4 regions of the Paenibacillus sp. FSL H3-0321 genome follow, and region 4 is predicted to be linked to each of the others. Evidence: predicted binding sites of a transcription regulator. Region 4 holds the regulator's gene; each other region holds the start of a gene.

Region 1 (8,004 bases), 2.2 Mb from region 4:
ACCTTTTGCGAATATTGCCCATGGCTGCAGCAGTGTCATCGGGACCCGTTATGCGCTGAAGCTGGGTGACGTGGTTGTAACCGAAGCGGGGTTTGGCGCTGATCTCGGCGCGGAGAAGTTTATGGATATCAAATGCCGTCAGGCCGGGCTTGCCCCTTCTGCGGCTGTGCTGGTCGTGACGGTGAAATCGCTGAAATATAACGGCGGTGTCCGTAAAGAAGAGCTGTATGCAGGCAACCGGGCGGCACTGCTCTCGGGGCTGTCCAATATGGAACGCCATATTGAGAATTTGGGCAAATTCGGCGTACCTGTGCTTGTTGCGCTCAACCACTTTGAAGGTGATGCGCCATCGGAGATTGAAGAGGTGCTGAACGCCTGCAGCCGCCTTGGCGTGCCTGCGGCCGTTTCCAAGGTATGGGCAGAAGGCAGTGCCGGTGGACTCGAGCTGGCAGCGGAGCTGAAGAAACTGCTGGATCGTGAAGATGCAGGGAGATATGCCCCACTGTATGAAGAGAATTTGGATATTCCGTCCAAAATCAATAAAATCGTCACCGAAATTTACCGTGGTGCGGAAGTCGTGTTCTCCCCTGCGGCCAAACGCAGTTTGGCCATTATCGAACGGCTGGGCTTACAGCAGCTTCAGGTGTGCATGGCCAAAACACCGTATTCCTTCTCAGATCAGCCAAGACTGCTGGGTGCGCCGGAAGGCTTCACGATGGGTGTGCGTGATATTACATTGTCGCTGGGCGCAGGCTTCGCTGTTGTGATTACCGGTAATATTGTGACCATGCCGGGGCTCCCGGCCAAGCCGGCCGCCGAAGGGCTTTCCGTCGACGAAGACGGTGTAATTCACGGCTTGGAGTAGTCTCTATATCTTTTAGTATGGCCGAAACCCCGGACCCGCTGCGTAATTTGCGCGGGCTCCGGGTTTTTTTGCGTGATGGGTTTCCTGGATTGATATTATCCTGCTGCGCTGCTGCTGTTATCCTAGGCTGGCTGCTGCTTCCTGCATTTTTAAGACATAATGTCTTGCCGCCAGGGAAAAGCTAAAGGAAGCCGCAGAGCGCCGAAAAACGGCGTAGTTTATACATTTCAATTGTGAACAATATGAGAAGATGTACCAAAGGGCTTGCAATGTGATATTAATCACAATATAATCAGTATATAAAGTGAAATATATCACAAACAAAGAGACAAAAATATGCTTGCCAATTTGGAGGAGGAAGAAATCATGAAAGTAGCAGTCATTGGATGTACCCATGCCGGAACCGCCGCAATTGTTAATACCGCCCAGCTTTACCCGGATGCCGAAATTACGGTGTACGAACGCAATGATAATATTTCCTTCCTGTCGTGCGGCATTGCTCTATATGTCGGCGGAGTGGTTAAAGATCCGCAAGGCCTGTTTTATTCTTCGCCTGAGAAGCTCGCTGAACTGGGTGTCAATACAAAGATGCGCCATGAAGTGATCAATGTGGATACAGCCCGCAAAACCTTAAAAGCCCGTAATCTGGCAAACGGCCAGGAATTTGAAGATACGTACGACAAACTCATTATGACTACCGGCTCGTGGCCGATTGTGCCAAAGCTGGAAGGCATGGAGCTGGATGGCATCCTGCTCTCGAAGAACTACAATCACTCCAACACCATTATCGAAAAAGCGCAGCAGGTGGACAGAATCACCGTTGTCGGAGCCGGTTATATCGGTGTCGAGCTGGTGGAGGCTTTTCAAATGAACGGCAAGCAGGTTACGCTGATCGATGGTGAGGACCGGATCCTGAGCAAATATCTGGATGAAGAATTCACTACACCGATCCAGCAGACACTGGAGGATCACGGCATCAAGCTGGCGCTCGGTGAGAAGGTCAGCTCGTTTACGGGAGAGAACGGTAAAGTGACCAAGGTGATCACAAGCAAAGGGGAGCATGAGACCGACCTGGTTATCCTCTGCATCGGTTTCCGTCCGAATACAGAACTGCTGAAAGGGCAAGTGGATATGCTGCCTAACGGGGCGATTATCGTCAATGATTATATGCAGACCAGCCTCCCGGATGTCTATGCCGCTGGCGACAGCTGTGCGATTCATTATAACCCAACCGGCAAACATGCCTATATTCCGCTGGCTACGAATGCCGTACGTATGGGAACACTGGTAGCGCGCAACCTGGTGGCGAATACGATCCCATACATGGGTACGCAGGGAACATCGGGGATTAAGATTTATGAGGATAACATCGCCGGAACAGGACTGACGGAAGACGCGGCCAAAGCCGAAGGCATGGATATCGAGAGCGTGCTGCTGATCGACAACTACCGTCCGGAGTTTATGCCGACCTTTGAGCAGGTTCAGTTAAAAGTAGTATTTGACCGCGCCACCCGCCGGGTTCTCGGAGCGCAGATTATGTCCAAGATGGATCTGACACAGTCGATCAATACCGTGTCTGTCTGCATCCAGAACAAAATGACGGTGGATCAGCTGGCCTTCATTGATTTCTTCTTCCAGCCGCATTACAACAAGCCGTGGAACTTTCTGAACACTGCCGGCCTTCAGGCTTTGCCAAAGAGTGTGACACATAAAGAAACAGTGACGGTATAACAGATAAGAAAATACGCCCTGTCCAATCCTTCGAAAAGGTTGGCAGGGCGTATTTTTTTTAGCATGGTTTATTGGTCATTGGTAGTCGATATCCTCATGGAAATCAATGACATTCAGCCGGGCGCGGATACGTTCGATTTCTGTTGAGGTTAACGGAGCCGCGGGAGTCAGCTTGTAGTTTCTCCCTGTGATGTAGCTTATATCGTCCGCCGCTCCATTGGACGTATATGGAAGCTTAGTAACAGGCGATCTGGAGTAATCGGTGAAGTCAATGATGCTCCAGAGGGGGTCTCCGTCTCTTTTGGCAAGGACAATACGCTCTGTTGCAGTTTCTGTCCACAGATACCTTAAATCCCCCGGAGAATTCTCTCCGCTGACCGTGGTATATCCAGCCCCCCGGAACATCAGGGTGAATTCTGAATGTTCATTGCTGTGGGCTGTTTTTGTTTTGTAGATCTCTGCCAGTCCATGAACACCCAATATTTCAACGCCGGCATCTTTCGGGAACCTGCTGATGAAGTCCTGCCAGGTTGCGAATAGGTTGGGTGACCTCATCACCCAGTTGGTACCAATTACCAGGGAGAGGTAATTGACCGTATTTCTGTTCTGAAAAGGATTGTTGAGATACTGAGAGGCCAGATGCAGCTGAGGTTCTGCCTTCGTATCGCTTACAAATGGATCCGCCGGATGCAGTGTCCATCTGGATGCCCCTGTAATATAGCGGGAGCCGATGGGATCAATGCTTAGGGCATTCATAAATACATTGTTACTGTTAGTAGCAGCATCCTGTGCGGGCAGCATCGGATTAGCGATATGTGCCCAGTATGGCATCAGCGGTGATCCTTCAGCAGACAATTGGCCTACATTATACTGTGTTGCAGCCCAGCCCATGAACGCATCGATCCGGAAGTTGTCTTTTAACCAGGCAGCCTGTTCGGGGTTGATGGCATAGGTGGACAGTGACTTGGGACGATACTTGTCAGGAATACTCTCCCATACGGAGCTATCTCCGTTGGTGCCCCCCTGGTGCAGGGAATTGAGCGCATTATATCTGTACATGTACAGCCACGAGTTCATCTCTACAATCCATTGGGCCAGGTTGAAATTATCATTCGGATAGCCGGATGCGATCCCTACCTCATCTCCGTATAGATCCACGTAGTTAAGCACCTGTTGCAATTGAGGGCGCTGTGCATCATCGAACACAAACCGGCTGTCCATGGCCCAGGTTACCCGCAAATCGGGATCAATAGTTGCCAGTGTATTCCGCATGGTTTGCATTTCGGCAACTGTTGTAGCGTTTGCTCCTGTATCTTCCAGCAACAAGGATACAGTGAAATAAGCTGTTGAATTGTATTGAGGCGATAGTACCTCAAGTTCGAAGTTGCTGATGATGCTAAAGTCGGCGACCTCGGAACTGAGCAGGATTCGACCATGGATCATAGTTCCAGGCTTCGGGATGTTATAAAAGTTTGCTACCGTCCCATCCTCTGCCAGTACAGAGTAATCATCAGTAACCAGCACTTTGAGGTCTGGCGGCAAATGCTCCGGCATGATTTCGCTACCGTATACATCCAAGGTCACATAAGCCAGCTTCCAATCTTCCATAGATACATTAAACGAAGCGTCAATTGTATCGGTGGTTACCTGTACAGAATCCACTGCCTCATATACTGGCGGAACCGGTGTTGAAGCCGGTGAAGCGGATGGCACCGTTGTTGAAGCCGGTGGCACCGTTGTTGGATTCGGTGAAGCGGATGGCACCGGTGTTGGAGCCGGTGAAGCGGATGGCACCGGTGTTGGAGCCGGTGAAGCCGATGGCACCGGTGTTGGAACCGGTGAAGCGGATGGCGCCGGTGTTGGATTCGGTGAAGCCGATGGCACCAGTGTTGGAACCGGTGAAGCTGATGGCACCGGTGTTGGATTCGGTGAAGCGGATGGCACCGTTGTTGGAGCCGGTGAAGCGGATGGCACCGTTGTTGGATTCGGTGAAGCCGATGACACCGTTGTTGGAGCCGGTGAAGCGGATGGCACCGTTGTTGGATTCGGTGAAGCGGATGGCACCGTTGTTGGAGCCGGTGAAGCGGATGGCGCCGTTGTTGGATTCGGTGAAACCGATGGAACCTTTGGTGGCAGCGGTAAAACCGATGGAACCTTTGGTGGAACTGGTGAAGCGGATGGCACCGGTGTTGGATTCGGCGAAGCCGATGGCACCGTTGTTGGAGCCGGTGAAGCGGATGGCACCGTTGTTGGAGCCGGTGAAGCGGATGGCACCGTTGTTGGATTCGGCGAAGCCGATGGCACCGTTGTTGGAGCCGGTGAAGCCGATGGCACCGTTGTTGGATTCGGCGAAGCCGATGGCACCGTTGTTGGAGCCGGTGAAGCGGATGGCCCCGGTGTTGGAGCTGGTGAAGCCGATGGAACCGGCGTTGGATTCGGTGAAGCCGATGGAACCATTGTTGGAACCTGTGAAGCGGATGGACCCAGCGTTGGATCCGGTGAAGCCGGTGGAACTGGTGTTACGAGATCTGTAGAAGAAGCGTTTGGATAAGCGATCTCGCTATCTTCTAAAGGTGCGCCTTTGGGGACTTCAGGATAATCAGGCAAGTCACTACCAGGCTCAAGCAAATCTTGTATACGGTTGGCATCCTCAAGCAGAAGACATGCACGAGCAGTTACCATAGCTGCGCTTTGACGGTCAACGGACTGCTTTGGGTTAAACCGCTGATATTCATCTCCTTGGAACAGCCCGAGCTGCTGGGCTGCCCAGACGCTTGTTCGGGCTTTTTCCGAGATAGAATGACTATCCTTAAACGCGGGCATATCGCCTTGTTTTTGGACCTGGTCATACACTCCAAAGGCCCGGATATACCATACTGCCAAGCTCTCTCGTGTTAATTCACCTCTCCATGCTATTGTCTGGTCTTGTATAATGCCTGCAGACAAAAGCGAGCGTATGGAGGGAATGGCCCAATTCGGTGCCGCTTCCGTTGTTAGCGGATAGTCCGAACTAGGAATGGGAATGGATAAAGCCCTTGACATCATGGTGCCCATCTCTGCAATAGTAATCGGCTGATAGGGTCTGAACGTTGCGTTGCCATAGCCTTGAACGATCCCTCTGGAGAACAGCTGTGCAATTTCTTGATGGGCATAGCTGCGCTCAGTATCCACAAATGGAGCGCTATTTGCCCTTGCAGCTGGAGTGACAGCAGCAGTTCCGATTAGGATCAGACATAGCAGTGCCAGGCTGACACGCCTCAGGTTGTCTATCAATATGTATGTGCTTTTTCCTGTGTTTACGGGAACACGATCACCACCTCTTTTACTCCACTATCGGTACAATCGGCCCGAATATTTAGCGTGATATGGGATGTATGGTGAGAAATGTTTTTGTGATTAAGTTAATCTGAATTGTGTAGATAAGGTAAATTTGACATGTCAGTGAAAACTTTCACTTAGTTTTCCTGGACGTGACTTTTATCACGTAAATGTGATTGCGATCACGCTACAATGGCATAAAGGAACAAATTTTAAGTATTAAAAGGGGATAGGAATCATGGCTTATAACAAACCGCAGCAGATTGCCGAGGTAACGGTAGAGAACGGAATCAAGAAGGCTCACAACCCGCTTGCCACCGTACTTATTCTCGGTTTTCTGGGGGGAGCGTTTATTGCGCTCGGATTTTTACTGGATATTCGTGTCATTGCCGGTGCTCCGGCGGAATGGGGCTCCATCGCAAACTTTATCGGGGCATCGGTGTTCCCGGTAGGACTGATCCTGGTGCTGCTGGCCGGCGGGGAACTGCTGACAGGCAATATGATGGCCGTGCCGCTGGCATTTATTGCGAAAAAGATTTCCTTCTGGGAAGTCATCAAGAACCTTGTGCTGATCACGCTCAGCAACCTGGCAGGCGCGTTGTTCGTTGCTTATTTCTTCGGCCACGTTGTCGGCCTCACCGCAGACGGAGTGTATCTCGATAAACTGGTCGATATGGCTGAACATAAGATTGATGCAACCTTCCTGCAGGCCTTTGTCTCCGGGATCGGCTGTAACTGGCTGGTGGCTCTGGCCGTGTGGCTCTCATACGGGGCGGATAATTTCAGCGGCAAAATCCTCGGTATCTGGTTCCCGACCATGGCATTTGTGGCCATCGGATTCCAGCACGTTGTAGCCAACATGTTTCTTATTCCTGCTGCTATATTTGAGGGGCATTTTACCTGGGCACAATATTTCGGCAACTTTGCCCCGGTATGGCTGGGCAACCTTACGGGCGGAGCCATCTTCGTAGCCGCAGCCTATTATGTGGCTTACCTTCGCAAAGGGCCGGCGGCTGTGCAATCCGTAGAAGGTGTATCCTCTGTCGGAGTGAAGAAACACGCTTAATCCTTACTAATTAAATGCCGTGTTAAACGGCAATAGACACTCCTTGTAACCTTCTCTCTTCCAGCTAACGGCTCAAGAGGGAAGGTTCCCGGGGTGTTTTTTTGTGAGGTGAAATAGGGGTGCACAACACAAAATTCGCCGTGCATATCCGACTCGGGGGAACGAAATCGGGCTCACGGCGAATTAATAGGGAGTGTTTCATATGCTCTATTACCCGGGCAAACGAAGAACGAATCAGTCTTTGTTCAGCAATTTTATTTACGCATGGTGGCAGCAGTTATAAAATATAAAGATCCGATTGGACAGGCTTTTCACTGCTGGGCCTGGATAGGCCTTGGTCAAGAATCATGGGGGATGTTGTGTTTGAGTGACGCGATAATGCGTCAGTGTGAATGCTTGCTCTTCGTCCTGTTTTGGGATGATACTGGATGGAATTAATGACACATATATTACAGGGGTTGAAAGACAAGTCATGAGGTTTTTACAAGCTTATCCAAAGGAAGTCAAAGTATTTCTGATTGCCAGTCTCATTAATGCAACAGGCAGCGCGCTGATGTGGCCGCTTGTCACGATGTATGTATTTGATGAACTGGGCCGCAGTATGACAGATGCCGCACTCGTTATTGTTATTCAATCCCTCGGAGGCATATTCGGACAACTGCTGGGTGGATCACTCTATCATAAAGTTGGTGTCAAACGCCTGATCGTCGGCGCGCTGGCCATGAATGCCCTAGCCTTGTTTACCTTGCCGGCGGCAAGCGTGAACTGGAATATGTTCATGCTGGTGATGGGGCTGGTGGGTCTGTTCAATTCGTTGTCATTGCCGGCCATTCAGGCCTTTATAGGTTTCCGCTTCGCAGAACAGCGCGGAGAGCTTTTTAATGTAATTTATGTCGCCAATAATATTGGGGTAGCGCTGGGCACGATGCTGGCTGGTTTTCTGGCCGATATTTCCTATCTGCTGAGTTTTGTGCTTAATGGGCTGACCTCAGCCGTGTTTGCCGCATTTTTCTTTGTGTATTTG
Region 2 (8,004 bases), 2.7 Mb from region 4:
GATTCGGATGTGCTGGTACTGGAGGCCAACCACGATATAGAGATGCTGAGAATGGGGCGTTATCCGTGGAATACGAAACGGCGAATTCTGGGCGATTTAGGCCATCTCTCCAATGAGGCGGCGGGAGCGGCACTAAGCGAGATTCTTACCGGACGGACCAAACGGACCTATCTGGCTCACTTAAGCCGGGATCACAATATGATGGATTTGGCCAAAATGTCGGTGCGCGGGGCAATGGAAGACCGGGGCTGCTTCTTCAGAGACAGTGAGTTCAGATTGTGCGATACCTATTATGACCAGCCTACGCCGTGGGATAAGGTGAGCCAGTCATAAGCTGGTCTACCTCCGTAATTTTACGTTCCAATTCTTGGCGTGAGAAAAGCCCTTTATCAATCAGCAGCTCGATCAGGGCGCTTTGAACCAGGATCAGATGATAGTGTTCATCCTTCAGGTCACCGAGTTTGCCGATAAATTGCACCAGATCCATACTTGTTGAAAAAGATTCCATATTTATTCCTCCTTTTGGGCTAAACGAAAGCTGATCTGTAAAAAATTTGTAGGGTTTTTGCGTCAGAAAAAACGTGGGTGCCAGCCCCGCCTGTGATACAATCATAAAGAGCAGAATTAAGCCTGAGTTTAAATAGTACTTCTATTATTGTAGTCTTTTAAGTTGGAAAATATTCCGGATTGAAGCTTATCCTTTTTTAATATGTTGTAAGAATAGGAGACCCCTTGCGCTTATAACACACACATTTGTGGTGAATGAATGAAGTGAAACCTTTTAGAGCTTTCAGGAGTCTAAGAGATAAAGCGGAAAGCTCGGGCGTGGTTGCTTGGCGTTCAGGTCATGGATGCAGTGGCAATAGAGGGGAGAGGATGTAACGGTGGGACTGTTTGATGATGATTTTTATTCAACCAAGGTACCGCGGCGCGAAGGCAGAGAGCAGGAACCCTCTAAGGTCTTAACGAGCCGGAATTGGTCTGCCCGCAAATCACGGCGGAGTCTGGCAACTTGGCAGGTGTCTGTCATTAGCTCAGTGATCAGTGCGGTGGTTGCAGTGCTTCTGTTCAGTCTGGCTACAGGCCAGTTGACACAGGAGAAGGCGGAGCAGCCGAAAGTGATTGAGAAGGTGACTGCAAGCAGCGGTGACCCGTTTGAGCGGATTGTTCAGGCTGCGGCTCTTGTCCGACCGGCCGTTGTGAGCATAATTAATCATAAAGAAGATAACAAGGAACTTAACATTCTCGACGAGTCGGCACTTGGCTCGGGAGTGATCTATAAGAAGGATGATAACAAGGCCTTTATTATTACTAATAATCATGTGATTGAGGACTTCGGCAAGCTGGAAGTCGTTATGGTGAATGGTGAGACACGCAAGGCGACACTTGTGGGTACGGATAAAGTAAGTGATATCGCAGTGCTCTCCATTGATGCCAAAGGTATTACTACAGTTGCCCAGATTGGTGATTCCTCTAAGCTGCGGTTTGGGGAGACAGTCATTGCTATCGGCAATCCGCTGGGACTTGGCGATAGCTTAACCTCGGGGATTGTCAGCTACACAGAACGGACCATTCCCGTATCACTGAACCAGGACGGTGTCTATGATTGGGAACAGGAAGTCATTCAGACGGATGCTGCAATTAACGAGGGCAACAGCGGAGGTGCGCTGGTCGATCTGGACGGCAAGGTGATTGGTATTAATACAATGAAGATTTCCGATACAGGCGTGGAGGGACTTGGCTTTGCCATCCCGGCCAATCATGTTATGGAAACGGCGGGTGAGCTTGAGGCAAACGGGAAGATTGCCCGCTCTTATCTGGGAGTGTATTCCGTGGATCTGAATAACCCTTATGTGCCGCTCGCGGAAGACCAGCGCAAGGAGCTTAATCTGCCAACCACCGTTAAAGACGGAGTAGTTGTGCTGGATGCGGTAGGGCCGGCCAAGGATGCAGGACTGCAGTTCAATGATGTGATTACCAAGTTTGACAATGAACCAATCACATCGACCCTTTCGCTGCGCAAGTATCTGTATGATCACACCAAAATCGGAGATGATCTGAAGATTACTTATTACCGCAACGGAGAGGTAAAACAGGTGACGGTGAAACTTCTTGAAAAACAAAAGGAATAAAAGCGGCATCAGCCGTATATAATAATGTGGCAGTCAAGATAAGCGAGACGGCCCAGCCGTCCTTATTATAAAATTAAGGACGGCATCCGTTTCGAAGTCAAATCATCTGGGTATATTACTTAATATGGATGCAAATCCCCCTTTTTATAAAGACTGGTAGCCCTTACATTGGGAACAGCACCTTATAAGGGGAAATACGGATATATTCGGATGTTGGCTTGCCTTTGTAACTCCGGTGTGGTAACATGAGATTAATCATACATTTGATACCTAATTCTCGTATTGAAAAGGGCTGTCAATGCTAATACAACCTTTTTCAATGTGTGAATTTTTTCTTTGTTTGAAGATAAAAAGAACATATTAATTTAAATTTGTGGAGGTAACACACATGCAAACAGGTACAGTTAAATGGTTCAACGCAGAAAAAGGATTCGGTTTCATCGAAGTTGAAGGCGGAAGCGACGTATTCGTTCACTTCAGCGCAATCACTGGCGACGGCTTCAAAACTTTGGACGAAGGCCAACGCGTTGAATTCAACGTTGTTCAAGGCAACCGCGGACCACAAGCCGAAAACGTTGTAAAACTGTAATAATAGAAGCACCGTCCCCGCTTTTGCAAGTTGGGACGGTCTTTTTTTATAAGATCAACTGCTATATCATCATGAAACTAACAACATGATCTTGAAGTAGAGCAACTGCAAATGAAGGATTTGTAAGCATCTTAGAAAGAGTATAATTGGATGCTTTTTTACTTGTTTCTCAACTTGTAACATAAAGGAAGGGAGGAACGGCAATGAACTACCGGAAGAAGCCTTTAGAGGAAGTACCGGAAGAAAATACCGCAATTTGGGCCTGTACCAATGATGGATGCAACGGATGGATGAGGGATAATTTCGCATTTGAACATGCGCCTTCTTGCCGTCTCTGTCATGCCCCAATGGTTCGCAGCATGAAGATGCTGCCGCAATTGCTTAATTCTAATGGCGATCTCAAATCGCTGAAGAAGGGTATTTCGATTACCTAACCAATGCCTTTATGAGTCAAGCTTTCTATAGAACGACGAACAAATCCAAGACGGTAAAACCGTCTTATTTTTTTTGCTTTCTGAACGTAATATTGTGATATTTGTCACAAATTTATTGTTTTTTAGCCTGAATCCGGGTGTATAATGTGATAATTATCACACTTTAGCCCTTAAATTTTTGACAGAATAGACATAACGAATGGGGAGAAGAAAGGGGAAGAAACATGGATACAGTTATGCTGTCGCGTATACAATTTGCGTCGACGACGATCTTTCATTACTTCTTTGTACCGGTATCTATTGGACTTGCACTCTTGATCGCGATCATGGAGACGATGTATGTCCGAAAAGGCAACGATGAGTACAAAAGAATGGCGCAGTTTTGGGGAAAGCTTTTTCTCATTAACTTCGCAGTAGGGGTAGTAACAGGGATATTGCAGGAATTCCAGTTCGGAATGAACTGGTCCGATTATTCCCGCTTTGTCGGGGATGTATTTGGGGCTCCACTTGCGATTGAAGCGCTGCTGGCGTTTTTCCTGGAGTCTACTTTTATCGGCTTATGGATTTTTGGCTGGGACAAAGTCTCCAAGAAGATTCATTTACTGTCCATCTGGATGGTAGCGCTGGGAACGATGTTATCGGCATTCTGGATTCTCGCAGCCAATTCTTTTATGCAGCACCCTGTTGGTTTTGCGATGAATAATGGCCGGGCCGAAATGAATGACTTTCTGGCTTTGATTACAAACGGACAATTGCTGGTGGAATTCCCGCATACGGTGCTCGCGGCTTACGCTACAGGGGCATTTCTGGTAACGGGTATCAGTGCCTATAAAATGCTCAAGAAGCAGGATGTGCCTTTCTTTAGAAAATCGTTCGAAATTGCGGCGATTGTCGGCATTGTCTCCTCCATGGGGGTAGCCGTTGCAGGTCATGCCCAAGCGCAGTATCTGGTAGAGACGCAGCCGATGAAGATGGCAGCTACGGAAGCCCTTTGGGAGGACAGTGGTGACCCTGCGGCTTGGACAGCCAGTGCTTTTATTGATCCTGACAATAAATCAAACTCCGGGGAAATCAAGATTCCTTATATGCTGAGTTTCTTGTCCTACAGTAAGTTCTCCGGTGAAGTTAAAGGGATGAACACGCTGCAGGCGGAATATGAACAAAAGTACGGCCCGGGGGATTATATCCCGCCTGTGCGTACGACGTTCTGGAGCTTCCGGATCATGGTGGTCGCAGGCACACTGATGATTGTGCTCGGTATGTATGCGATGTATCTGATGTGGCGCAAAAAGATGGAACGTCCGAACACCTGGTTTATGCGGTTCATGTTCTGGGGGCTGCTGCTTCCGCCAATTGCCAATACTGCAGGCTGGATCATGACAGAGATCGGACGTCAGCCTTGGACGGTATTCGGATTAATGACGACAGAAGACAGTGTGTCTCCTAATATATCGGCTGGACAGGTGCTGTTCTCGGTGATCTCCTTTACGGCGATCTACGCTATTCTGGGAGCGGTACTGATCGGATTGTTCATCAAAGTTATCAAAAAAGGCCCTTATGCCATGGATAACGATCACGGTGAGTCGCATGATCCATATAATAAGGAGGGATCGCATGCTTTCTCTTAATGAATTGTGGTTTGTGCTGATTGCGGTATTATTTATCGGATTTTTCTTCCTGGAAGGCTTCGACTTCGGCGTAGGAATGGAAACGCAGTTCCTGGCCAAGAATGATACGGAACGCCGGGTGCTGATCAATTCAATCGGACCGTTCTGGGATGCGAATGAGGTATGGCTGTTGACGGGTGCGGGCGCGATGTTCGCTGCTTTCCCCAACTGGTACGCAACGCTGTTCAGCGGATTCTATATTCCGTTTGTCTTTGCCCTGCTGGCGCTGATTGCCCGCGGTGTCGCCTTTGAATTCAGAGGCAAACGCGATTCACTGGCTTGGAAAAGAACCTGGGACGCCTGCATCTTCTTCGGCAGCTTCCTTCCGCCGTTCCTGCTGGCAGTAGTGTTCGCGAGCTTCATTAAAGGGTTGCCGATTGACGGTGACATGCAGATGTATGCCGGATTCTTCGACATCGTGAATGTGTATACCGTAGTCGCAGGGATTACTGTAGTGCTGCTTTGCCTGGTGCATGGCCTGATGTTCACGACGCTCCGTACGGTTGGCGATCTGCAGGTTCGTGCGCGCAAGCTGGCGCAGAAGCTATTGTTCCCGCTGGCTGCGCTGCTGGTTGCTTTTGTAATTATGACTTACTATATGACAGATGTGTTTGAACAACGTGGTGCACTGCTGCTGGTATTAGTGATTCTAGGCATTGCCGCCTTCGTTCTGTCCGGCTATTTCATGACCAAGAAGAAAGACAGCTGGGCGTTCGGGATGACCGGAGCGGTTATGGCCTTGTCGGTGCTGTCGATATTTGTGGGCCTGTTCCCACGGGTTATGATCAGCTCTATTGATGAGGCGTTTAATCTGACGATCACCAATGCGGCTTCGGGCCAGTATTCACTGAAGGTGATGTCGATTGTGGCGCTGACGCTGCTGCCGTTCGTGCTCGGTTATCAGATCTGGAGTTATTTCATCTTCCACAAACGGGTTCACGAGAAGGAGCATCTTGAATACTAATGGATAAAAATTTGCTTGGGTACAAAGGAGTTAAGCCGGTCTTTCTGATCGTAGGCTTCCTTACCCTGGTGCAAAGCCTGTCCATTCTTCTGCTGGCCAAGTCGCTGGCAGAAGTAGTCTCTGCGCTGTTTGCGGGAGAACCGCTGAAGGAACAAGGGGCGACAATGCTCTTGTTCCTTCTTGCGTTTCTTGTACGCCATGCCTGCGCCATGCTGATGAGCCGCGTCTCTTACCGCTTCGCGGAGAACACCGGCAGCAGCATGCGGAGACAAATGATGGACAAGCTGTTCCAGCTGGGACCGAGGCTGGCGGGCGACCGGGGCACGGGAAATCTGGTTACGCTTGTGCTTGAAGGAGTAACGAAGTTCCGCACCTATATAGAGCTTATTATTCCGCGGATGGTAGGGATGGCGGTAACACCGGTCTTGCTTCTGGTATACATCTATACTCTGGATACGTCGAGCGGTGTTATTCTGACCCTGACGATGCCGATTATTATCGTCTTTATGATTCTGATCGGAATGACCGCCCGCAAGCAAATGGACCGCCAGCTGAAATCTTACCGGACGCTGTCCAATCATTTTGTCGATTCGCTGCGCGGGCTGGAGACGCTGAAGTTTCTCGGGCGCAGCCGCAGTCATAGTGACAGTATTGCCGAAGTCAGTGACCGCTACCGTTCGGCTACAATGCGTACGCTGCGTGTAGCTTTTCTGTCTTCCTTCGCGATGGACTTCTTCACGATGTTATCCGTGGCCTCAGTAGCGGTAAGCCTGGGCCTGCGGCTGGTCAATGAGCAGATGACCCTGGTTACCGGGTTAACCATTCTGATCCTGGCGCCGGAATATTTCCTGCCGGTCCGGCTGGTCGGAGCGGATTTCCATGCTACATTGGATGGCAAGGAAGCTGGTGAAGCGATGAAGGACATTATCGACCGGGATACGGTAACAGCGGAGGTATTGGAGGCTGGGGGAACGGAAATCTCTACAGCCGCGCCGTCTTCTGCCGCTGTGTTTACTTGGCGGCAGGATAGTGTGCTAAAGCTGGAGCAGGTTGGCGTTAGATATGAAGCAGACGGGATTGCCTCGCTGGAGGGCGTTAACCTGGAGTTCAAGGGTTCTGCGAAGATTGGAATTATCGGAGAGAGTGGCGCAGGTAAATCCACATTAGTCGATATCCTGGGCGGCTTTCTGCATCCTACCTCAGGGAGCATAAGCATTAACGGGAATCGTGTCAGTGCGCTTACCGATGAGGAGTGGCGCAAGCAGACCTCATATATTCCGCAGCGGCCGTATATTTTCAGCGGCACGCTGGCAGATAATGTACGTTTCTATTATCCGGAAGCTTCGACGGAAGCTGTGGCTTCGGTGATGGCCGCCGCAGGATTATCCAAGCTGGTGGAGTCGCTGCCAAGCGGGCTGGATGAAATGATCGGCGGAGGCGGCCGCTCGCTCAGCGGCGGTCAGGAACAGCGCGTCGCGCTGGCCCGTGCACTGCTGAGCAGCCGTCCGGTCATGCTGCTCGACGAGCCGACCGCCCATCTCGACATTGAGACGGAATACGAACTGAAGCAAACGATGCTGCCGCTATTTGCAGGGAAACTTGTGTTTCTCGCCACCCACCGCCTGCACTGGATGATTGATATGGATCTGATTGTCGTGATGCAGCAGGGACAGGTGGCCGAGGTTGGCACTCATCCGGAGCTAGTTGCCCGGCGCGGTGCTTATTATGAGCTTATTCAAAGTCAATTGGAGGGAATCCATTGAAACGTGAAGGATGGTTTACTCCCTATGTCTCCCCTTATTTCTGGCGGTTCCTGCTGATTATCGTGCTGGGTGCGTTGACGATTTTTTCAGCTTCGTCCCTGATGTACACCTCGGGATTTCTGATCTCAAAGGCGTCCATACCGCCAGAAAATATACTGATGATCTATGTGCCGATTGTCGGCGTGCGCACGTTCGGGACGAGCCGGGCGGTCATCCACTATGCGGAACGCCTGGTCTCGCATGATACGATCCTGCGGATTCTCTCGAAGATGCGGATCCGGCTGTACAATATCCTGGAGCCGCAGGCGCTGTTTCTATCTTCGCGGTTCCGTACCGGGGATATTCTCGGCATGCTGGCCGACGATATTGAATATTTGCAGAATGTGTATCTGCGCACTGTATTCCCAAGCATTATTGCCCTCCTGATCTACGCGGCGGCGGTGATTTCCATCGGC
Region 3 (8,004 bases), 300 kb from region 4:
CTGCTGCGTTAGCTTCTTCTTGAACTTTTTGCAGTGCCTCGCCCATTTTTTCAGGTGTTGTCTGTCCGCCGATCAGCTTCTGAATTTGAATGTTGCTGATCTCGGTGGTGACATCCGCTTGAACCAGAGAGTCAAAGGCAGGGAATGAAGACTGGGAATTATTCAGTACCGCTACGATTTCACTCATCAGATCATCGGTAATATTCTCGTTCAGGATATTCTGATCAATCTTCATGGCCGGCAGCACTCCGTCCTCTACCAGACCGCGAAGCTGCATTTCTTCATTGTACATATTCTTGATAAAAGATTTCACTGCAGCCAGCTGACGCTCGTCATCTGCCGCTGAAGCCGAGAATCCGTAACCGTTGTTCACATCGCGCATCAGTGCTGTTTGGTCGCCTACCCCGCCGTCAACCGCCGGGATATTGAAGAATCCAACCTTGCCGATCAGACCTTCACCGGATTGTCCTGCTTTGAATACAGAGGATTTCCAGGTTCCATCATAGAGCAGAATGGCTTCGCCACTAGTGAACTGGGTGGTATACTCAGCATATTCGAAACCAAGCTCGCCTTTTTTGAAGTAGCCTTTATCTACCCATTCCTTGTATTTCGCAAAACCTTTCACAACATTAGCATCGTTCCATTTAGCTTCACCGGTCGCGAATTTAGCCGTTACATCCGGTCCGGCATAACGTGACCAGAGGTGGTTGGCCAGCATCAGCGGCACCCAGCCGGCTTTGGAAGCGCCAGCCAGCGGTACTTTGCCATCAGCCTTAATATCGGCCAGTTGCTTCTCAAGCTCTGCAAAGGTCTTCGGAGCTGCCCAGCCCTTGCTGCCATAGTATTCTTTATTATAGAAGAAACCTTCACCGGAACCGCCGATTGGCAATCCGTAAATTTTGCCTTCATAAGTAAATGGATCAAGATTCGAGAACTTGTCTTTAATGCCCAATTCTTCGAGGATCGGGGTCAGGTCAAGCAATTTTCCTTCTTTGGCGTATATTTTGGAGTCAGGGCTCCCAAAGAGATCGAACACTGCCGGAGGATTGCCGGCGGCCATTTCACCGCGCAGCTTCTCTTTGCGGTTCACATCCGAATCTACACCATCCAGTTTAAATGTCAGGCCCGGCACTTCACTTTGAACCTTGCCTACCACATCCTCCAGAATAGCAAGACGTTTCTGCTTATCAGCACCAACCTGCGTATGACGGATCGTCATTTCGAAAGGCTCAGCGCTGGCAGGCTCATCAGTGGCAGCAGCATTGGTTGCAGCAGCTGAATTGCTTGGTGCTGCAGTTTCTCCATTGTTACTTGCCTTATTATTGTTGCCTCCACAACCAGCCAGCAAAGCAGAAGAGACAAAAACCAGGGACAACAGCATAGTCATACTTTTTCTCATTACGGGTGACCCTCCCTATTTATTAATTTCCCTTACAACTCTTATTATAAAAAACAGTGTGTGTAATCGTAAGGTTAAGATTCATCTACTATAGGGATAAAATACTCTAATGTAAGCGAATACACCTCTAATTAATCACATACCACGTTATTTATAGTTACATAAACTGAAAAATAATTCCATATAAAATAGACCTTGCGTCATTAAACCTCTACACAAAATCATTATTCCTGCAAAATATTCCCTTAATCTGCTGGAACATAACATGCCTTCTGGATCATTAAAAAGCAAAAAAGCCGTTTCCGCAGTACATAAGCTACTGCAAGATACGGCTTCGGCTTCCTATAATAAGTATCATCACTTAACAAGTGCTGTCTCGTTGCGTCCTTCTTCAATCAGCCGGTAAGCGCGCTGCACTTCTTCTTCGTTCGGTGAGGGTACCCCTTCTAGCTCATAGGGACGGCCAAGTTCTTGCCATTTATAAATCCCCATTTGGTGATAAGGCAGGATTTCAAACTTCTCTACCCCATTAAGCGTTCCAATGAATCGGCCGAGATTCAGTAAATCCTCTTCCTTATTATGAATGCCAGGAACGTACACGTGGCGGATCCACATTTTACGGTTATGATCCGACAACCAGCGGGCCAGCTTCAATGTACGATCATTCGATTTACCGGTCAGTTTAATATGCGCTTCATCATCGATATGCTTGAGATCGAGCAGCACAAGATCAGTAACATCCAGCAAATCGCTGATCTTCGAACCATCATTATAGCCATTTGTATCCAGTGTGGTGTGCAGATTCCAGCGCTGTTTCACTTCAGTGAACAGTTGTTTGACAAAATGCGCCTGCAGCGTTGGTTCGCCGCCAGATACGGTAAGCCCGCCACCTGAAGACTTATAATAATTCAGGTAAGGTTCGATTTCCGCCAGCACTTCCTCGATGCTCATTTCTCTGCCTTCATTAAGACCCCAGGTATCCGGGTTATGACAATACTGGCATTTCAATAAGCAGCCCTGCATAAATAGAACAAAACGGATACCAGGCCCGTCTACGGTCCCGAACGTTTCTAAGGAATGTATATGTCCATTAGCCATATGATGACTTCCTTTCGAAAAGAACTTAAAATTTTAATTAATTTTTAGCAAGATTTTACCGCCCCCTGAATCAAGGGCGGTATCACCTCACTGCTATTACATCTTATACAAGAACTGTATTACACAGTTAATTTAATTACATTGTACCGTGGAATGTACGGTTGATAACATCCAACTGTTGTTCGCGGGTCAGCTTGATGAAGTTAACAGCATAGCCGGAGACACGAATAGTCAATTGAGGATAGTTCTCCGGATGATCCATAGCATCGATCAGTTGTTCACGGTTAAATACGTTAACGTTCAAGTGCTGAGCGTTGTTGTGGAAGTATCCGTCCATCATGAATACCAGGTTGGACTTACGGGACTCTTCGTCTTTACCCAGCGCCTTAGGAACGATGGAGAACGTGTTGGAAATACCGTCTTGTGCCTCGGAATACGGCAGTTTGGCAACAGAGTTCAAGGAAGCCAGTGCGCCTTTCTTGTCGCGTCCGTGCATTGGGTTAGCACCTGGAGCGAACGGTTCACCTTTCTTACGTCCGTCAGGAGTAGTACCAGTCTTCTTACCATAAACTACGTTCGAAGTGATAGTCAATACCGATTGAGTCGGCATAGCATCACGGTAAGTTTTGTGTTTGCGGATCATCGACATGAAGGTTTCAACCAGTTCAACTGCGATGTTGTCAACAGCATCGTCGTTGTTGCCGTAGCAAGGGAATTCTCCTTCGGTTTCGAAGTCGATGGCGATGCCTTGTTCGTTGCGGATCGGTTTAACCTTAGCGAATTTAATTGCGCTCAGGGAGTCAGCAGCAACGGACAGGCCGGCGATACCGCAAGCCATCGTACGCAGAATGTCACGGTCATGCAGCGCCATTTCGATGCGTTCGTAGGAATATTTGTCATGCATGTAGTGAATGATGTTCAGGGTGTTGACATAAGTCTTAGCCAGCCACTCCATCATCGGTTTGAAGCGTTTCATTACTTCGTTGTAATCCAGATATTCGGAAGTGATTGCAGGGAATTCAGGTCCAACTTGTACGCCTGATTTCTCGTCTACACCACCATTGATCGCGTACAGCAAAGCTTTCGCCAGGTTGGCGCGGGCGCCGAAGAACTGCATTTGTTTACCAATGCGCATTGGGGATACGCAGCAAGCAATTGCGTAATCTTCACCCCAATATGGACGCATTACATCGTCATTCTCATATTGGATAGCGCTGGTTTCGATGGAAACCTTGGCACAATATTTTTTAAAGCCTTCAGGCAGTCTTTCGGACCACAGAACCGTCAAGTTAGGCTCTGGAGCAGGTCCCAGGTTGTACAGGGTATGCAAGAAGCGGAAGCTGTTCTTAGTTACGCGTGTTGTTCCGTCTTCAGCCATACCACCGATGGATTCCGTTACCCAAGTAGGGTCGCCGGAAAACAGTTCATTATAGTCAGGCGTACGCAGGAATTTCACAATACGCAGTTTCATTACGAAATGGTCAACGATTTCTTGTGCTTGTTCTTCAGTAAGAGTACCTTCTTCAAAATCGCGCTGTGCATAGATGTCGAGGAAGGAAGATACGCGTCCCAGAGACATTGCAGCACCGTTTTGTTCTTTTACTGCTGCCAGATAACCGAAGTATACCCATTGAGTAGCTTCTTTGAAGTTGTTCGCCGGTTTGGAAATATCAAGACCGTGAGCGGCAGCCATTTCTTTCAGCTCGCCCAAAGCGCGGATTTGCTCCGACAGCTCTTCGCGCAACCGGATTACTTCTTCAGTCATGGAATCAACTTCAAGCTCGGTTAGTTGTTGTTTCTTGTCTTTGATCAGGAAATCAATACCGTACAGGGCAATACGACGGTAGTCACCGATAATGCGTCCGCGGCCGTAAGCATCAGGAAGACCTGTAATAACGCCGGATTTACGCACTGCTCTCATGTCAGGTGTATATGCATCAAACACGCCTTGGTTATGCGTTTTGCGGATATTCGTAAACATTTCGACAATGTTGTTCGGAAGCTCGAAGCCATAAGCTTTGGTGGCATCGATCATCATCTTAATACCGCCGAACGGTTGAACAGAACGTCTGAAAGGAGCATCAGTCTGTACGCCTACAATCTGTTCTTTGTCCTTGTCGATGTAGCCTGGCTTGTGGGAAGTGATGGTGGAGACAGTATCCAGGGAAACATCCCATACGCCGCCTCTTTCTCTTTCTTCCTTGCTCAGCTGGGAGATAATCTTCCACAGTTCAGTAGTATTGCTGGTAGGACCCACGAGGAAATCTTCGTTTCCTTCATAAGGCTTGATGTTCTTGGAAATAAATTCGTTAACGTCGACTTTTCTGGCCCATTTACCTTTTGTAAAACTTCTCCAACTAGACTTCACTTCTTGTACATCTTTTTCAATCACCGACATGCTAAATCCCTCCATTTATATTTATTATATTTGTAGAGATCGCGGGCTTGAAGGTTAATCCCGTGTCTCGTGATCCCAAAGATATGGTTGTAATTAAATTCACAATCGCGTCTTCATAACTGGGACCGTTCTTTATATAAACATTTTAGTTTATTTTCTGAAAAAGGACTGTGACAAATATCACCTTTCCGGTGATATTTGTCACTACCATCCCCTTCCATATTAACCTATAACCTTATTCTTTGCTAAGCAATCACCAATTAGTTGTCGAATCTTCCGTAGAATGCGTTGCGGTATACATCAGCAAGTTCAGTAACCAGCGGCAGTTTAGGGTTGGCAGTAGTACATTGGTCTTCAAATGCACGGTCAGCCAGATAGTCTACGCGGGATTCGAAATCCTTAGGATCAAAGCCGAGTTGTTGGAACGACTCTTCAATGCCCAATTTTTTGTTCATGTCGCGGATTGCATTGATCAGGCTGGTTACGCCTTCTTCGGTAGTGCGTGCAGGCAATCCCAGAATACGGGCGATTTCAGCATAACGTTCGTCAGCTACAAAGTGCGAATATTTAGGGAACGAAGCAAACTTCGTTGGTTTCTTGGCATTGTAACGGATAACGTGCGGCATCAGGATGGCATTGGTACGTCCATGAGCCGTGTGGTATTGACCGCCCCATTTGTGCGCCAAGCTGTGGTTGATGCCCAGGAATGCATTGGCAAATGCCATACCAGCCAGCGTCGATGCGTTGTGCATTTTTTCGCGGGCAAGTTTGTCGCCTTCAAGTGCGGATTTCTCCAGGTATTGGAATACCAGCTGGATGGCTTTGATAGCCAGACCATCGGAGTAGTCACTTGCCATAACAGAAACATAAGCTTCAATCGCATGTGTCAATACGTCCATACCTGTATCGGCAACAGCAGTCTTAGGCAAGCTATATACAAACTCAGGGTCGATGATCGCTACGTCCGGAGTCAGCTCATAGTCTGCAAGCGGATATTTAGTATTATTTGCAGTAGTTTTGTCAGTAATAACCGCGAAAGAGGTTACTTCCGAACCTGTACCCGATGTTGTTGGAATAGCTACAAATTTAGCTTTGTTGCCGAGCTTAGGGAATTTGTATACCCGTTTGCGGATATCCATGAACTTTTGTTTCAGACCGTTAAAGTCAGCATCCGGGTGTTCATAGAACAGCCACATTCCTTTTGCAGCATCCATTGGGGAACCGCCGCCGAGTGCGATGATGCAGTCCGGTTGGAATCTGTTCATCATAGCTGTACCTTTTTCCACGGTAGTTGTCGATGGATCCGGTTCAACTTCCGAGAACACTTCGATCGCTACAGGAGTCTGGCGTTGACGCAGGTAATGCTCCACTCTTTCTACATAACCCAGTTTAACCATCATAGGGTCAGTGATAATTGCTACGCGGGTAATATCAGGCATTTTGGCCAGGTATTGAGTGGATCCCTTTTCGAAATAAATCTTATCAGGCACCTTAAACCATTGCATATTCACGGTACGACGGTTCACCCTTTTCACATTGATCAGATTGATGGCAGTTACGTTTTGCGATACCGAGTTGCGTCCATAAGATCCGCAGCCCAGAGTCAGCGAAGCGATATTAGTATTGTAAATGTCGCCGATGGCGCCATGTGTTGAAGGCGAGTTAACAAGAATACGTCCAGTTTGCAGACGGTTCGAGAACTTCATGATAACTTCTTCATTGTTGGAATGGATAGCCGAGCTGTGTCCCATGCCGCCGAATTCAACAACTTGAGCTGCGCGTTCAATCCCTTGGTCAGCGTTCTTAACCTTGTAGCAAGCCAGAACCGGGCTAAGTTTCTCAGCGGACAGCGGGTACTTGGTGCCTACGCCTTCGAGTTCAGCTACCAGAATCTTCGTTCCGGCAGGAACCTGAATACCGCACATTTCAGCGATCTTCACAGCGGATTGACCTACGATTGCCGGGTTAACCGCACATTTTTCTACATTCATTGCGCCGTTAGTCAGCTTAGCAGCTTCTTCTTTATTCACAAAGTAGCAGCCATTTGCGATCATTTTCTTTTTCACTTGGTCAAAAATTGCTTCTTCAATAATAACAGCCTGCTCAGAAGCGCAAATCATACCATTGTCAAAAGTCTTGGAAAGAATAATGTCAGTAACCGCTTGGTCGATATCAGCACTTTTCTCAATGAAGGCAGGTACGTTACCAGGGCCTACGCCGAGAGCCGGTTTACCGCAGCTGTATGCCGCTTTAACCATTGCAGATCCGCCTGTTGCCAGGATAAGAGCGACGTCCGGATTGTTCATCAATGCGTTTGTTTTGTCCATTGTCGGAAGCTCAATCCACTGGATACAGTTCTCAGGAGCGCCTGCTTTCACAGCTGCATCATGAAGAATTCTTGCTGCTGCGGCACTACACTCTTGCGCTGATGGATGGAAACCGAATATAATAGGATTACGTGTCTTAGCGGCAATCAGTGCTTTAAACATCGTGGTGGATGTTGGGTTGGTTACCGGTGTGATACCCATTACGATTCCGACCGGCTCGGCAATTTTTTGGAAGCTGTCATATTTATTATCTTCAACGACGCCTACTGTTTTGTCGTATTTAATTCCGTGCCAGATATATTCTGTTGAGAAGATGTTCTTCGTAATTTTGTCTTCGTATACACCGCGTCCTGTTTCTTCTACAGCCAATTTTGCCAGGTACATATGCTTGTCGAGCCCAGCCAATGCCATTGCATGAACGATTGTGTTAACTTGCTCTTGATCCAGCGCCATATACGCTTCTTGAGCTTTCTTTGCTTTATCCACCAAAATCTGAATATACTCTTCAGCGGTGGTTTGTTTCACTTGGGCGGCGACTTCGTTTTTAACTGCCATCTCCCTCGTCCTCCTGTCAATTTTTAGGTTGTTTTTCTCTACACATTTATCTTATCACATCCTCTTCAATATTTAAAGTGAAATCTTTCACAAAGTATAAAGTTTTTTTTGATTTGTTTTCAAAGCGCTTTCATTTAATCATATTCAGGTATTATTTCCATTTTATATGGTAAATTTCGTTTATATTTGTCCAATCTGCGAACACTAAAATAAGGACTCTAACCGTA
Region 4 (8,004 bases):
CATGATTGGTTTCACGGTCAGTCTTCTCGCCCATCATCACCTTGTCGATCGCCATCGCCAGATGGCGCTGCTCGACTTCGGTCAGATTCTCGCGCATCATATAAATCGCCGCTTCGTTCATGACGCTCTCCAGCTGTGCACCGGAGAAACCGTAGGCTTCCTCGGCGATCTTGTCTAAATTCACCTCAGCATGCAGCGGCTTATTCTTGGCATGCAGATCGAGGATTGATTTGCGGCCCTTCTTGTCAGGCATATCCACCTGGATATGACGGTCAAAGCGGCCGGGACGCAGCAGCGCTGAATCCAGCATTTCCTTGCGGTTTGTTGCCGCAACAAGCAGAATGCGCGGTGTATCATTGTTATAGATCCCGTCCATCTCGGTCAGCAGCTGATTAAGCGTCTGATCGTATTCACGCTGCTGGCCGCCCTCGCGTTTGCCGCCGATAACATCAATTTCATCAATAAAGATAATGGCGCTTTGTTTATTCTCTTTCACTGCACGGGTCCGGGCATCCTTGAACAAGTCACGGACACGTCCGGCACCGACACCGACGTACATTTCCACGAATTCACTGCCTGAAGCGGCAACGAACACAGAATTGGTATAATGCGCCGCAGCCTTGGCCATCAGCGTTTTACCGGTTCCCGGAGGGCCTGTAAGCAAGATCCCTTTAAGCGGACGAATCCCGAACTTGCTGATTTCTTCATGCCGGATCAGGAAATCAAGCGCTTCCCGCAACTCCTGCTTCGCGTTATCCTGACCGCCGATTTCTTCAAAGGTTAGTTTGGAAGGGCCATTCTTCTTACGTTTCTTGTCCCCGCCCGCATTCACTGTCAACCCGCCTCGCAAATGGGCGATCACCAGGAGTGCACAAACCATACCGGCTGCAATGATTACAGGAATAATGTTAATGCCCACAAAAGCCATAAATATCAGCAGGACCGGAACAAATCCGGCTACAATCTCTTTCCACCACTTAGGCATTGTTCCACACTCCCATCGTTGCCGCTGCACGCGGTAAAATGATGAACTTGCTCTCTTCACCGTTGCTCAGGCTCACATAGACGTTGTTGTCATCAATTTCAGTTGTCGCTGTTACATTCTTGTATTCCTGGAATTGCTCTTTCAATCCATCTAGTTTAGCAGGTATTAGTGTATACTTTTTGCTTTCCATTGCTTCTGCGACTGAGAACATGGCTTTATCCCAATATTCGTCCAGCAGTTCACTGGAGTGCTGATCAACATCCAGCTTAAGCGCCCGTCCATTAATAGCGGACTTGCCTTCAGTGTTCACATATTGCACCAGCTCGCGCAATTTCGTACCAGGTTTCAAATCCAGTTTCAAGGTTACCTCATTGCGGTTAATAGTAATATGTGAATGATTAACACCTTCATAAGCCGATACTATCTTATCAAGCGGCTCATGGACCGCAAATTGACGATAAGCATAAAAGCTGCCAAAGAGCAGTGCAGCAGACAACAGAGACGTTAGCAGTACAGGCACAAGATGCAATTTCAAGAAACGTCCTCCTCTCAAGTTGACCAAACCTAAATATATGAATTGCAATAAATAGCGTGTCTAGCGCTCATCCGAGACTGACATGCTCTTAAGCATGTCTTAATACAAATAGAAGTATATCACAGGTGTATATACGATTTCGCACGAAAGTGTGAATATATTTAAAATTTTTGATACTAATTTCTGGGCATTCCCATCTATTTTTGCTCCTTTATCGGCAAAAAGGGCCTGAATGATTAATCCATTCAGGCCCTTTTCTATTCTACTGATGTATTAATTTCTCCTGACATCGATATTGTTATTTGTATATACTTCTTTATGTACTCCTTATCATCAATAAACACCCACAGCATCCATAAATCCGGCGGCAAATGAAAGGACTGGCAAGACTATTTCAAAGGAAAGGATAATAAAGCCAAGAACCACCAGCTTTCTCCTTTTGTTCTTTCTCCCATATTTCACAGCTGCCAAGCCAACTGCTAGAGAAACCACATACACCGTTAACGTTAAAGAATCCATGCCCTTCCCCCATCATCAACTAATTATTATCTACTGCTTGTTACATTTTTTACAATTTTCTCGCCTTTCAAGAGTTCAGCCAGTGTGTAATATCTTGCACCCATGGCGTTCTTCTCCGGTTTGGGACGATGCTGCAGCAGAATAAGGTCAGTCCGGCTAAGATCATAGAATCGGTACATTTCTCCTGGATGATTAAATCCATAGCCCCCCTGAATTCTCTCCGTTATGTAAGTCTTGATTCTGGCAGCCAGCTCATGCTGAATCCCCTCAAGAACCGCATCCAGCGATGGAGTGAATGGATCAAGAACCACGATATCATCAATTTTGTACAGGCAATGCATTTCTCCGCCCCCGCCGGAACGAAAAGTGATAAACAATGGTGTTTTGTAAATATACCCTTTTGCACTGTTCGGACAAGCGTGAATACAATGTTTATAAGTCAGCTCATGCGTTTTACCAGCCGAAACGGATAATACCTCTACCTCATAATACTTCATGCCCTTCGCCACCCCATGAATAAAATCAATATATTGCTTGGCAATGATGGTATCTTCGCCCGATTTTTTCTCACTTCTAATCATCTCATTGATCAGTTCGACGATATCTGTCCATTGCAGACTTAAAAATTGATAACCAGTATCATATATCAGCTTGTATTTAGTTAAGGTGACGCCATAGACTGGCACACCCGCATCATGGGGAAAATTGTTCGGATCCAAATAGGCGGCAAGCTGGCTGCACACTTCCTGAGCTTTTGCATACAGCCCTGCGCTCTTTGCTTCGATCACAATAACCAGTTTTTTGCGGTTTCCCTGGAACAAGGACAACGTAATATCGCGCCTTATTTTATGTACTCCTGCCGCAAGCATTTCTGCGTCCACCTGAACAAAATCATAATCTTCTTTGAAAGCCGGAGTGTCCCCGGGGTTCCGGCGGTTTAACTCTCTTAGCAGCAACCGGATCAACTTTGGATACCTTGAAAAAAGGTAGGCAAGCCCTTTCGTTTGTTTGGTCTCCGTATCCCCGTTTATCAAATCAAAAAAGGTAGATTGGTAGTCCGTTCTGCCTTCCTGGTAAAGCCTCATCATCGTTTTCAAACGTATCTCTCCACCTGTTCAAGGAACATGTAATTTAATCCTCAGAATCACTGTTTCATTCCAATGATAATATAAATTTTACAAAATGTCAGAGTTATCCTTTATAAAAAACCGCCTTAAAGCAAAAAAAGCGGACCAGCGCTGTCCGCTTTGTCCGCTTTTTTTGTTATTGCAAGCCTGCCTCTACTTACTCGGCAAAGTATATCCATCACCGATTGCTGTACCATCCGCAAAACGAAAGAACTTGTAATAATAACGTCCTTCCTGCTTGTAAAAAAGCTGCCAGGCATATTCTCCATTATATACACCCGGAAGCAGCCGTTTAATATCGATGCCGGGCAGCTGGGAGGCTATAATGGAGCGGATTTGCTTCTCCGAGGTTCCTTTGGCCAGCTCTTCCGCATAAACTCCGTTATCGCCGCCGGCCGGCTTGCCGTCCACGGTGAACCGTACCCACACCATCAGATCCGTACCGGCTTTATTTTTCCCCGTCAGCACCCAGTACACCGAATTTTCGTCCCATACCGATTTCTGCGCCTTGGATATCTCAGTAAGTCCCGCCCGGGTCTTGGCAACTTCTTTGGCCGCGCTGCGTTCATTCCATTGGTCCTTCATGATATAGGCATAAAATTGGCTTAGACCGAACAGAATGAGCAGAAACAGAGCGATCCCCAGCAGAAGCCATTTTTTCCTTTTCCTCAAAATGCAGCTTCCTTTCCTTAATATATGAAACGTTATAAATTCAACTGCGGCGGCAGTCGTATTAACGCTTCAGCAGCCCTTCAAAAGTTTCTTGCGCCTTGCGGCGGATTTTTTCCTCGTCCAGCGTCAGGCACTGACCATGCTTCACAACCTGCTTGCCGTTCACCCAGACATGCTCTACATCCTTGGCGCTGGCCGAATACACAGCGTGGGAGAGCAAGTCGCTATGCGGCAGTAAATGAGGCTGGTCGATATCAATTGCAATAAAATCAGCCTTCATCCCCGCTGCAAGACGTCCGACCTGGTTCAGGAAGACCGATTCCGCCCCGTATTGCGTGGCCATCAGCAGCGCTTCCGGTGCCGGAACTGCGGTAGGATCGCCGCTGACTCCCTTATGGATCAGTGCTGCAAGCCGCATTTCCTCGAACATATCGAGATTATTGTTGCTTGCCGCCCCGTCCGTACCCAGCGAAACTTTGACTCCGGCTCTCAGCAGCTCAGGCACCCGTGCAACCCCGCTGGCCAGCTTCAGGTTACTTCCCGGGTTGTGGGATACACCCACCTTGTGGCGGGCGAGGATTTCGATCTCCTCATCGTTCAGGTGGACACCATGGGCGATTAAGGACGGGCGGGTGAACATCCCCAGCTTCTCCAGGTGCGCTACAGGACGCAGGCCGTAATCAGCGGCATTCTGCTCCACTTCACGCAGCGTTTCCGACATATGCGTATGCATCGGCAGGTCCAGGTCATGTGCCGCCTGCACGAACCGCATGAAAAAGTCCGGAGGACAAGTATACGGGGCATGCGGTGAAATCATGGATGTAATTCTGCCGTCAGCCTTGCCGTGCCAGTTGCGGGCGAACGCAACAGCTTCCGCAAGCTTCTGGTTCTGCACCTCTTCAGGACATAGACCAATAACACCTCGCATCAGCACCGCACGGATACCGGAATGTTCGACCACCTCGGCCACCCGGTCCATATGATCATACATATCCAAAAAGGTGGTTGTGCCGCCTTTCAGCATCTCCAGAACGGATAAGGAAGTGCCCCAGTAGACATCATCTCCGGTAAACTTCTCCTCCATCGGCCACATTTTCTCCTGCAGCCAGGCTTGAAGGACCATATCATCCCCGTAGCCGCGCAGCAGCGACATCGCAGCATGGCCATGGGTGTTGACCAGACCCGGCATGAACAGCAGCCGGCTGCCGTCGAGCGTCACTGTGCCTTCTTCAATAACGGGCTTCTCTTCCCCTATGTATGTGATCAAATCATTTTCTATAGTCATATAACCGCTCAAGACAGGCTTCTCGCTTCCGGGAACCAGAAAACGTCCGTTTGCAATTACCATCTTATTGCTGCTCATCTGTAATTCCTTCCTTTCCATCATGTAAATAATACGCCAGACTTTGCAGGTCAGTCGTAAAGTCGGCAGCATGAATCCGGATGGTTGCAGGTGTCTTCAGAATGACCGGTGCAAAATTCAGGATCGCCTCGATGCCCGATTCTACCAGAATATCAGCCACATTCTGTGCTTCGCTGTCCGGTACAGTGATGATCCCGATCCGGATTCCCTGATCGCGGATGGTCTGACCCAGCTCTTCCATCGGCTGTACCGTAAGAGAGTTGATCTTTTGTCCAATCTTGGGAGCGTAAGAATCAAATACAGCGGTGATTTTCATAGTATCCTTCAGATAAGCATTGTAATTGGACAAGGCATGACCGAGGTTACCGGCACCCACCAGGGCCACGTTGATTTGTTGATCCAGTTTCAGAATGTGACGGATCTTTTCGATGAGATAAGACACGTCATATCCAATGCCTTTTCTGCCGAAATCACCAAAATAGGCCAGATCCTTACGAATCTGTGCCGGATTAAGGTCCAGCTTCTGCCCGAGTTCCTGAGAAGAAACGGTTGAGATTTCACGCTTTTGGAGATCGTTCAGGAAACGCAGGTACACTGGGAGTCTGCGTACGACGGCCTCCGATATTTTATCCGATTTCATGTTTTCTCCTCCTAATTTAGAATTGCACTGACGCGATATCATATGACAACCACGTGCAGTGCCCGCTCCGCGAACGGGACACAGCCTATGGTACAAAGAGATGGAAAAATTCATAAACAATGACAGATTAGGAAACGCCGCCCTCTTCAAGCCATTCCGCAATCCGCGGAACCATCTGATCGGTAAGCATGTGCTCCATCTTCGGACCAGGGAGTGAATACAGGAAGTACTTCCCGTAATAAGCTTCGATGACCCTGGTATCATATACAATAACAATTCCCCGGTCCTGCGCAGTGCGGACCAATCGTCCAAAACCCTGTTTGAACCGGATCACTGCTTGTGGAACAGACATTTTCATAAAAGGATTCTTCTTCTGGGCCTGCAGAAGCTCCGCCTTTGCCTCGGCCAGCGGATGATTCGGCGGCTGAAACGGCAGCCTTACAATCGCAAGACAGGTCAGCGCCTCGCCAGGGATGTCGACTCCTTCCCAGAAACTGCTTGTTCCAAGCAATACCGATGCAGAGCTGTCCTGAAAACGCCGGATCAGCTTGCTGCGGCTGCCTCCTTCCACACCCTGGCCCAGAACCGTAATGTCCTGGGAAGCCAAGGCCTCTTTCAGCGGATCATAAACCTGGCGCAGCATTTTGTAGGAGGTGAACAGCACCAGCATCCGCCCCTTGGTCGCCGCCGCCGCTTCAGCCAGCGAATGCACCAGCTTGTCTACAAAACGCGCATCGCCTACGCTGCCCTTAACACTGGGGAAATCGCGCGGGATGACAAGTAGCGCCTGTTCACGGTACTTGAACGGTGAAGGCAGCAGCGCTGTCATGAGTCGCCCTTGCTCTGAGGCTTCAGAAAGACCAAGGTTGTCAATCATGAACTGAAAGGACTTGTCGACCGATAACGTGGCCGAGGTCAGCACTATGCTCTTCTTCTTGTCGAAGAACAGATCCTTGAGCTGGCTGCTTACATCGACAGGCACGGCGTATAGCTGAAGCGACTTGCCCCGGTAGTTGCCGCTCCCTTCCATCCAGTACACGATATTATCGTCACTGAGACCCATAAAGAAACGGATTTGTTCCCGGATGGATGCCAAATCCTTGAACAAGCCTCCGATATCGGTCACCAGGCTGTCTGAAGACGACTGACTCTCCGTATCGCGCATCTCGCTGAGCATTTTGTCACCTCTGCGGATGATGTCGCTCAGGGCTAAGTGCAGCGTATTCTCCAGCGCCGCCAGCTCTTCCCAATCTTTGGGCTTGCTGCCGGGAAGCAGGCGTGTGACCAGCTGGCCGGCTTCACCTGCCGCTGCATCGCTTCGTTCGGGCAATAGACCGAACAGCTTGTCGCTCAGTGTATCCCAAGTTTCCTTTACGGTAAGCAGATCGGGATAGATTTTATCGATTACGCCGCTCCACTCCGAAGCCTGCTCACTGCCCGAGGACTGCAGAGTCTGGCGCAGTGCCGGCAGCTGGCCGCTGCGGCTGTCTTTATACAGCCTTGTAAGCGTATGAGCTACCGTGAAATACTTCATTTGCATACCCAGATGCTTGCCGGCCACATCCTCCAAATGATGGGCCTCGTCAATGACAAGATGCTCATAAGCCGGAAGCAGCTGGTGCCCGGCCTTGACGTCTGCGAATAGCTTAGAGTGATTGGTAATGACCACATCGGCAATCCCTGCTTCATGTTTGGCCCGGTGGTAGTAGCATTTGCGGAACCACGGACAGGAACGGCCCAGACAGGAATCGGTATCACTGGCTACCGTCTCCCAGAAATCCCCGCCGCGACCGCTCAAATTCAGCTCCTCATCGTCACCCGATTCCGTCTGGGTCAGCCATACGATCATTTGCGCTGCCGTAAGCGCTTCTTCCCGGGGACTTACGAAGTCCTTTTTATTTATTTTATGTTCAAACTTGCGCAGACACAAATAGTGCCCTCTCCCCTTGAATATCGCAGCCTTAAACGGGAAAGGCACAACACTGGTCAGAAGCGGGATATCGCGTTCGCGCAGCTGATCCTGAAGGTTGATAGTATGGGTGCTGACCATAACCTTCTGTCCGGTACGAACGCTCTGATAAATGGCCGGCAGCAGATAACCGAGCGATTTGCCGGTACCCGTGCCCGCCTCGATCAGCAGATGCTTGTCCTCCTGAAGGGCCG

Evidence for each region. The regulator Rex, encoded in region 4, represses fermentation and respiration genes when NADH is low (regulators of the CRP and FNR family bind a similar motif). The targets are predictions, from matches to a motif close to TTGTGAAATATTTCACAA.
Region 1: MHI45_RS16285 (formate/nitrite transporter family protein) is a predicted target of Rex. The motif match lies at 6,036-6,053, and genes of this name have one in related genera.
Region 2: MHI45_RS18325 (cytochrome ubiquinol oxidase subunit I) is a predicted target of Rex. The motif match lies at 3,248-3,265, and genes of this name have one in related genera.
Region 3: pflB (formate C-acetyltransferase) is a predicted target of Rex. The motif match lies at 4,983-5,000, and genes of this name have one in related genera.

What each region holds. Positions count from the first base shown of each region.
Region 1 is NZ_JBBODH010000001.1:3,681,951-3,689,954, reverse strand. It holds gene MHI45_RS16305 (formate--tetrahydrofolate ligase) at 1-865, shown strand, start outside; gene MHI45_RS16300 (FAD-dependent oxidoreductase) at 1,232-2,596, shown strand; gene MHI45_RS16295 (hypothetical protein) at 2,672-4,258, opposite strand; gene MHI45_RS16290 (hypothetical protein) at 4,236-5,147, shown strand; partial or broken gene MHI45_RS35195 (S-layer homology domain-containing protein) at 5,291-5,767, opposite strand; gene MHI45_RS16285 (formate/nitrite transporter family protein) at 6,153-6,980, shown strand; gene MHI45_RS16280 (MFS transporter) at 7,453-8,004, shown strand, end outside.
Region 2 is NZ_JBBODH010000001.1:4,133,213-4,141,216, reverse strand. It holds gene MHI45_RS18350 (MBL fold metallo-hydrolase) at 1-333, shown strand, start outside; gene MHI45_RS18345 (hypothetical protein) at 302-508, opposite strand; gene MHI45_RS18340 (S1C family serine protease) at 885-2,132, shown strand; gene MHI45_RS18335 (cold-shock protein) at 2,521-2,721, shown strand; gene MHI45_RS18330 (cold-shock protein) at 2,925-3,155, shown strand; gene MHI45_RS18325 (cytochrome ubiquinol oxidase subunit I) at 3,380-4,783, shown strand; gene cydB (cytochrome d ubiquinol oxidase subunit II) at 4,770-5,786, shown strand; gene cydD (thiol reductant ABC exporter subunit CydD) at 5,786-7,549, shown strand; gene cydC (thiol reductant ABC exporter subunit CydC) at 7,546-8,004, shown strand, end outside.
Region 3 is NZ_JBBODH010000001.1:1,749,823-1,757,826, forward strand. It holds gene MHI45_RS07785 (extracellular solute-binding protein) at 1-1,399, opposite strand, end outside; gene pflA (pyruvate formate-lyase-activating protein) at 1,757-2,497, opposite strand; gene pflB (formate C-acetyltransferase) at 2,634-4,895, opposite strand; gene adhE (bifunctional acetaldehyde-CoA/alcohol dehydrogenase) at 5,156-7,777, opposite strand.
Region 4 is NZ_JBBODH010000001.1:1,448,778-1,456,781, forward strand. It holds gene MHI45_RS06365 (AAA family ATPase) at 1-985, opposite strand, end outside; gene MHI45_RS06370 (hypothetical protein) at 978-1,520, opposite strand; gene MHI45_RS06375 (hypothetical protein) at 1,854-2,039, opposite strand; gene MHI45_RS06380 (hypothetical protein) at 2,066-3,136, opposite strand; gene MHI45_RS06385 (cell wall elongation regulator TseB-like domain-containing protein) at 3,320-3,838, opposite strand; gene MHI45_RS06390 (amidohydrolase) at 3,900-5,201, opposite strand; gene MHI45_RS06395 (redox-sensing transcriptional repressor Rex) at 5,188-5,883, opposite strand; gene dinG (ATP-dependent DNA helicase DinG) at 5,969-8,004, opposite strand, start outside.